2 regions of the Paenibacillus sp. FSL H8-0332 genome follow, and region 1 is predicted to be linked to the other one. Evidence: predicted binding sites of a transcription regulator. Region 1 holds the regulator's gene; the other holds the start of a gene.
The links. Region 1 encodes LexA, which represses DNA repair genes until DNA is damaged. Its sites were predicted from a motif close to CGAACATATGTTCG; they were not measured.
Positions count from the first base shown of each region.

Region 2: a site for LexA is predicted at 1,404-1,417, ahead of NST43_RS32570 (putative DNA modification/repair radical SAM protein). Genes of this name have one in related genera too.

Region 1 is NZ_CP150145.1:3,791,074-3,794,487, forward strand. It holds gene NST43_RS16335 (hypothetical protein) at 1-249, opposite strand, end outside; gene NST43_RS16340 (DUF896 domain-containing protein) at 297-506, opposite strand; gene NST43_RS16345 (LysM peptidoglycan-binding domain-containing protein) at 616-1,032, opposite strand; gene lexA (transcriptional repressor LexA) at 1,230-1,856, shown strand; gene NST43_RS16355 (L,D-transpeptidase) at 2,046-2,384, shown strand; gene NST43_RS16360 (hypothetical protein) at 2,482-2,703, opposite strand; gene NST43_RS16365 (hypothetical protein) at 2,815-3,036, opposite strand; gene NST43_RS16370 (DUF4359 domain-containing protein) at 3,129-3,414, opposite strand, start outside.
Region 2 is NZ_CP150145.1:7,421,140-7,424,553, reverse strand. It holds gene NST43_RS32580 (glycoside hydrolase family 3 C-terminal domain-containing protein) at 1-765, opposite strand, end outside; gene NST43_RS32575 (hypothetical protein) at 1,076-1,267, opposite strand; gene NST43_RS32570 (putative DNA modification/repair radical SAM protein) at 1,462-2,775, shown strand; gene NST43_RS32565 (TIGR03915 family putative DNA repair protein) at 2,775-3,414, shown strand, end outside.

The sequences.
Region 1 (3,414 bases):
CACTACACCCAGCCAGTTGGCCAGAATCCCGCTTCCTTTTGCTTCATCAATCGAGCCGACCACCCAGAACATGATGCCAAGCAGCATCAATACAACGGGGAATATAATATTCCGGCCTTTGAAAATATCGATGCTTTTTGCGGTAGCCTTCGTGCTGGAAGCATAAATGGAATCCTTCCCCTGCTTCTTTCTTTGCTGGTTAATTTGCTTTGTGTTGCGTTGAACCATTCTTTCCCAAGAACGGGCCATGTGAGTTCCCCCTAGTCATCCTGTATTATCTATGAAAAGGCAACAGGCTAATGCTTAAGTCCGTTATTGCCTTCTTCATGCTCCGGATTGTCCACAATTTCGATGGTATTAAGCTGGGCCCGAAAGTTGCTGCGGATATTCCCCAGGTAAATCTCACGGAGCTTGGCACGTTCGGCCAATTCCTCTTCATTCAGGCCGCCGTTCTTAGCTTTGCGTGCCAGTTCATTGATGCGTGCGACCAATTCGTCAATATTCAATACGTTTCCCTCCCTCTAAATTCATTTTAACTTTGCCATGAGAAAAAGAGCTTGTCAAGGTCTACCCCCTGAAAGCTCTTTGAGTCGATCATTAGTCTGCTTCATTCCTTCAGTATAAAGGTAAAATCAGAATATCTCCGGCCTTAATGACGCTGTTCTCCAAATGATTCGTCTTCATTATTCCTTCTATATATACGGCTGTCTTCATGTCCTCAGGCTTGTTACTTAACGCAAGGCTCCATAAGGTATCCCCTCGTTCGACTACGATCCGCTTATCTGGCTTCATGGAAGAGACCGAACCGGCAAAAACATTCCCCACCACAGTGAATCCCGAAATAACAAGCATCAGCACCAGAACCATCTTCATCAGGCTGACCTGACGGAATAGTGATGATAGCGCAGCGAGACTATGAAGAATCGCATCCTTGATCTTGGTTACATAATTATGAGCAGTTGGATTACCGGGAGCGGACACCTTGATATCCTCATTATTATAGATGCTGTTGTATGTACTATACTTTAACATGATCATCATCCTCCAAACACATGTTCTTGCTTTCGAAAATAATATAACACGAACATGTGTTTCGATCAATAGTTTTTTCGGAACGTTTGTTCTCTTTATTTTCACTCTCTTATTTTCCTCATTTTAGAACTTATGTTTGTACGAACGGAAGTTCTATGTTATAATTTTCCCAAACATAGTATATGGGGTTGATTCCGATGTCAAAGATTTCTAGTCGTCAGCTGGCGATCCTGGAATTTATACGTAATGAAGTCCGCAGCAAGGGTTATCCTCCGTCCGTCCGCGAGATTGGCGAGGCTGTCGGCCTGGCCTCCAGCTCTACCGTGCATGGTCACTTGGACCGGCTTGAGAAGAAGGGCCTGATCCGGCGCGACCCTACGAAACCGCGTGCCATTGAGTTACTCGGGCAGGAAGATTCAGAGAATGTGCATCAATTCGTCCAGACCGTCACCCGCATCCCGGTAGTGGGTAAGGTTACAGCTGGTGTTCCTATTACAGCTACAGAGAATATTGAGGATTACTTCCCATTGCCTGCTCATTATGTAGGCGATAACAAGGTATTTATGCTATCTGTCCTTGGTGACAGTATGGTGGATGCCGGAATTATGAACGGGGATTATGTCATCGTGCGCCAGCAGCAGACTGCCGACAACGGCGATATTGTTGTAGCGATGACCGAAGAAGATGAAGCAACTGTTAAGACCTTCTACAAGGAACGGGATCATATCAGGCTGCAGCCGGAGAATCCGGCGTACGAGCCTCTTCGCCTTAACCGCGTTACGATTTTGGGACGGGTCATCGGATTATTCCGCGATATCCACTAATCTACTCCCCGCTTCAGAACAGGCTGCTCCGCACCATGCGAAGCAGCCTGTTTTCTGTTTATTTCACTTAGCGTAGTGGCAAAAAAGCCGTATGCAAACATTTGTTCGCATACGGCTTTTTTGCCACTTTTTCTGTGAACCGCTGTACGGCTCCGCACATATCCTGATATTAAAGGAGTGCTGATCTGTATGCCCAATTATCGAATTATCATCGATCTGTCACAGCGTATGCTGTACCTGCTGGATAATGACGTTGTCACCAGAGGCTTCCCTGTCGGCATCGGCAAAATGTTAACCGTCTCGCCAGTAGGCGAGTACACCATCATTAACAAGCAGCCCAATCCGGGCGGCCCGTTCGGTGCCTTTTGGATGGGTCTGTCCAAGCCGCATTACGGCATACACGGAACCAACGACCCGTCCTCCATCGGCCACATGGTCTCTCACGGCTGTATCCGTATGTATAACGCAGATGTTCTGGCTCTGGCCGCCACCGTACCTATCGGCACGCGTGTTACGATTAGAGAATAGACCGCAGCTGCAACCTGCTGCTCCCGGATCTCACGACAAAAACACCCCCGAAGGGGTGTCTTGTACGCATCATCTCAGCCACCAGGGCGGATACAGATTACAGCAGCACACTCCGTAACAAGCGAATGGCAGCTGTATTCAGGCGAATGGCTTCACGGATGGAGGCTCTGGCCGCCAATAGCTCTCTTCTGGCCCGCGAACCTCTAGGCACACTGCGCAGATTCTCATTGATTTCTTCAAGCCGCTCCAGCAGGATCGCTCTCTGGGTAAGCAGCACATTAATGGCTCTGCGGATTCTGTTGCGTTCTCTTTGGGTCATCTTAACACCTCTTTTACACTTGGATAGTATAAGAGATGCTGAATGTACCGTAGAAGATTGTGTGATTCGGCAGTAATGTTAGGAGCAGCGGTTAGCGGGCAGCGAATCTGCTCACTTCTTGTTCAATCGTACCCGGAATTCAAATTCATCGCGTCTATAAGTCATTCCGGCCAGCACTATGTACTCCGGTGTCCATTTCTGTACAGGTCCGGCATAATCAGCAATCACATGCGGTTTGCCATCAACCAGCTGAACGACGTAGACCTGTACCTGTGCCAGTGCGGCAGCGAATAGATCAGCATCACTGGACAGTACTTTATAAGCCGTATTCAACTTCGTTCCTCCTTGTTCCACAACCATGATATAAAGATTCCGCAACAATCTATTTAATTATACCGGGTTATGGAACAATATGTAAACCATATTTACAGCTTGATAAAAAGGATTTTGAACAATCCAATATATTTCTTAGTAGCCCCGCCATCCCCGCTAAAAAAATCGGTATTCTTAAGGTCCGGCACACTGAATACAGAGAATAAAATGTAGTTATCCCTCTCAGTCAATGACTCAACTACAGGCTGGGCTACCAGCTTGGTAATTCCGTCGCCTATTTCCTGATCAAGCGTATTCTCCAGATTCTTTACAGAATATTCACTGAATGCTTCCTTCCCCGGATTCGTAACAGCCATCACAACCAGAACAACAAGGATA
Region 2 (3,414 bases), 3.6 Mb from region 1:
CAGGTTCTTGAACTCATTGCCGTAGTTACGGGTCGACGGGTAATCCTCAATGGAATACGCGATGGTGTCCGTCAGCTTGCCGCTAGGTGTCACTTCTCCGGCCAGAACATCGGCAATTGCGTGGCCGCCTTCCATGCCTCCATGCCAGGAATAGATCACAGCAGAGATAGGATTCACATAAGCGGCATCATTCACCCAGCTCATATCTATAATGTTGGACACGTTGAGCACCACAATCGTCTGTTCAAAATGAGCCGTAACCGAGACAAGCATCGCCTTCTCATCTTCCGTCAGCCGGTAGCTGCCTGCGGTATCGGCATTATCCTGATCCTCACCCGCCGTACGTCCAATAACCACAACCGCTTTGGCTGACTGGCTTCGTGCTTGCTTCACCAGCTCGTCCGTAAGCGGCATTTCCTTCTGGTTCCACGGCTCCGCAGCCCATACCTTGCCGCCGTCATCGAACGGGTTAAGCCCGATCCAGGCCTCGTAGGCTGCAGCCAGCTCTTCATTCACGCTAATGTTCTTCTTGCTGCGCAGTCCATCCAGCAGATTCGTCGTATATGCAACGTGAACGCTACCGCCCGATCCTGTACCGCTGCGGTAGTAATTCACCTGTATTCTGCCAAAAACAGCAACGCTCTCACCGTTACCCAGCGGGAGCACCTGTCCCTCATTCTTCAGCAGTACCGCACCTTCTGCGGCTACCGTCCGGCTAAATTCTGCAAAACCCTCTAACGGCACTCCAATGTTCTGTGTACTCAATTGGTTTCCTCCTGTATGTTCATTTCCCATGCTGTGGGTTGATTCTATAGATAACGCCCTCCCAATAGGGATGTACGTTACCTTGAATCTGTATGGTCCTTCATATAGCATATCCTTCTAAGGATATAAGCTCCAGCCATATTATTCAAGCACCGCTTGCCGGATTGCCGGGATGCGCATCTGTCTGCATAAATTTTTTTAGTGAAAAAGACAATACTAAAATAAAAAGACACCTGTGCGGGCGTCTTTCAAGCCTGTTCCTATGCAATCCGCTCCGCCTGAAGAGATACGGCCGGATCTTCTATTTATTTTATCTGCGGCGGCGGCCCTTCATCATGCGGTTGTACATAATAAGAGCAGCAACGATCATACCCAGCATGGCTACACTGCCTGCCGATTCCTGCGACATGCCGAACATAAGGCAAATACTTGTCACTAACTGTCTTGTCAGCAGCGCAACCGCAATCAGCATGATGGGCCGCCATATGTTATATCCTCTCACTTCAGCAACACTCCTAACCCTATTTTCAATAACCGTATGATTCCTCATTCCATGAACCATCAATTTCTATTATAGCACAAGAAGGAATGCGCATACATTTTGCAGGCGGCCAGGGAGGCGGTTTATGCTTTTGACAAGAACGTATGTTCGGTATATAATGCACTCATATGAGGGGGATTGAGACCGTGGATGTAATGGAGAAACTAGAGATTCTGACCGCTTCTGCCAAATACGATGTGGCCTGCACTTCAAGCGGTTCTGACCGCAAGGGCCAGGCCGGGACGCTCGGCAACACCTCCGCGATGGGCATCTGTCACAGCTTCGCGGCGGACGGGCGCTGTATCTCACTGCTGAAGGTGCTAATGACTAACGGTTGTGTATATGATTGTGCCTATTGCATCAACCGCAAATCTAACCCCATTCGCCGGGCAGCCTTCACCCCCGAAGAGATCGCAGATATCACCATGCAATTCTACCGCCGTAATTATATAGAAGGACTATTTCTCAGCTCAGGTATTATGCGCAATCCGGACTACACCACCGAGCAGTTAATCGCCGCACTTGAGCTGCTGCGCAATGTCTATCATTTCAACGGTTATATTCATGTAAAAGCCATCCCTGGAGCAGACGAAGCCCTGCTGTCCAGACTGGGTCTGCTCGCCGACCGCATGAGCGTCAACATCGAGCTGCCCTCGCAGGAGAGTCTCGGACGCCTCGCCCCCGATAAGAGCAAGGTGTCCATCCTGAAGCCGATGGGGCTGATCACAAGCCGGATCAAGGAGAACCGCTCCGATATCGTCCGGTATAATCACGCACCCCGCTTCGCTCCGGCTGGACAGAGCACCCAAATGATCGTGGGGGCAACGCCCGATACCGATTACCAGATCCTTAATCTGACGGAAGGCTTATACCGCAAATATGCACTCAAACGTGTGTTTTTCTCTGCCTACACCCCTGTAGTAGAGGACTCCCTCCTACCCGCCCTAGACACCAAGCCGCCGCTGCTGCGGGAACACCGGCTCTATCAAGCCGATTGGCTGCTGCGCTTCTACGGCTTCAAGGCGAATGAATTATTGGATGAGGCCGTGCCGAACTTCAACCCGCTGCTGGACCCCAAATGCAGCTGGGCCGTTAACCACCGGGAGCAATTTCCCGTTGAGATCAACCGCGCCCCGTACGAAATGCTGCTGCGTGTACCCGGCATCGGCGTAAGAAGTGCACAGCGGATCGTTAAGGCCAGACGGGCCGGATCGCTAGATTTCCATGCGCTGAAGAAGCTGGGAGTGGTCCTCAAGCGTGCCCAGTTCTTCATCACCTGCAAAGACAAACCGCTGGAAGGGCTGAAGGTAAGCGAGCATACGCTGCTTCGCTCACTCATGTCCGGGCAGGAACTGGCACCTAATCAGCCGCCGCAAGTTGAGCAGTTAACCCTATTTGACGACTTCAACCTGTCAGCACTACCGGCAGCAGATGGTTGGAACCTGCTCAAGAAGGGGGCGAAGGCCTGATGTTCAAGCCGTCCGCACTGGCGTACACCTATGACGGAAGCTTCGAGGGTCTGTTGTGTTGTGTATTTGAGAGCTATGCCTGGAAGGAGATTCCGCTGGCGATTCATGCTGAGGGTGGGGAAGTAGACCTGTTGCTGGAAGCGAAATGGATTGAGACCGACAAGGACAAGGCAGCGCGGGTACTGAAGTCCCTGCCGCTGCGGATCAGCCGCGAAGCCGAGGAGCTGGTGCGTCTGGGCTTCTGGAGCTCCGCCCCCGATAAAGAAATGCTGCTGCTGAACTTCCTGTATCTTGGCTTCCGGCATGGCCGCAAGGTCATGAATATGCTGGCCGATGACACCGTTAATAGTCTGATGAAGGCCGTTCAGCAGCTCCGGCATGAAGCGCATCTGTATACAGGCTTCGTCCGCTTCTCTGTATACGGCCCGGTCATGGCTGCAGTTATTGAGCCGCAGGGCTATGTGCTTCCTGTGATTCAGGAGCACTTCTGCGACCGGTTCCAGGGGGAGAGCTTCATGATCTATGATCAGACGCACGGGGCTGCGCTGATTCATGAGCCCGGGCGGGAGGCCATCGTACCGTTAAGCGGGTGGACCCCGCCCGAGCCCGATGAGACGGAGGAAGCGTACCGCCGCTTAT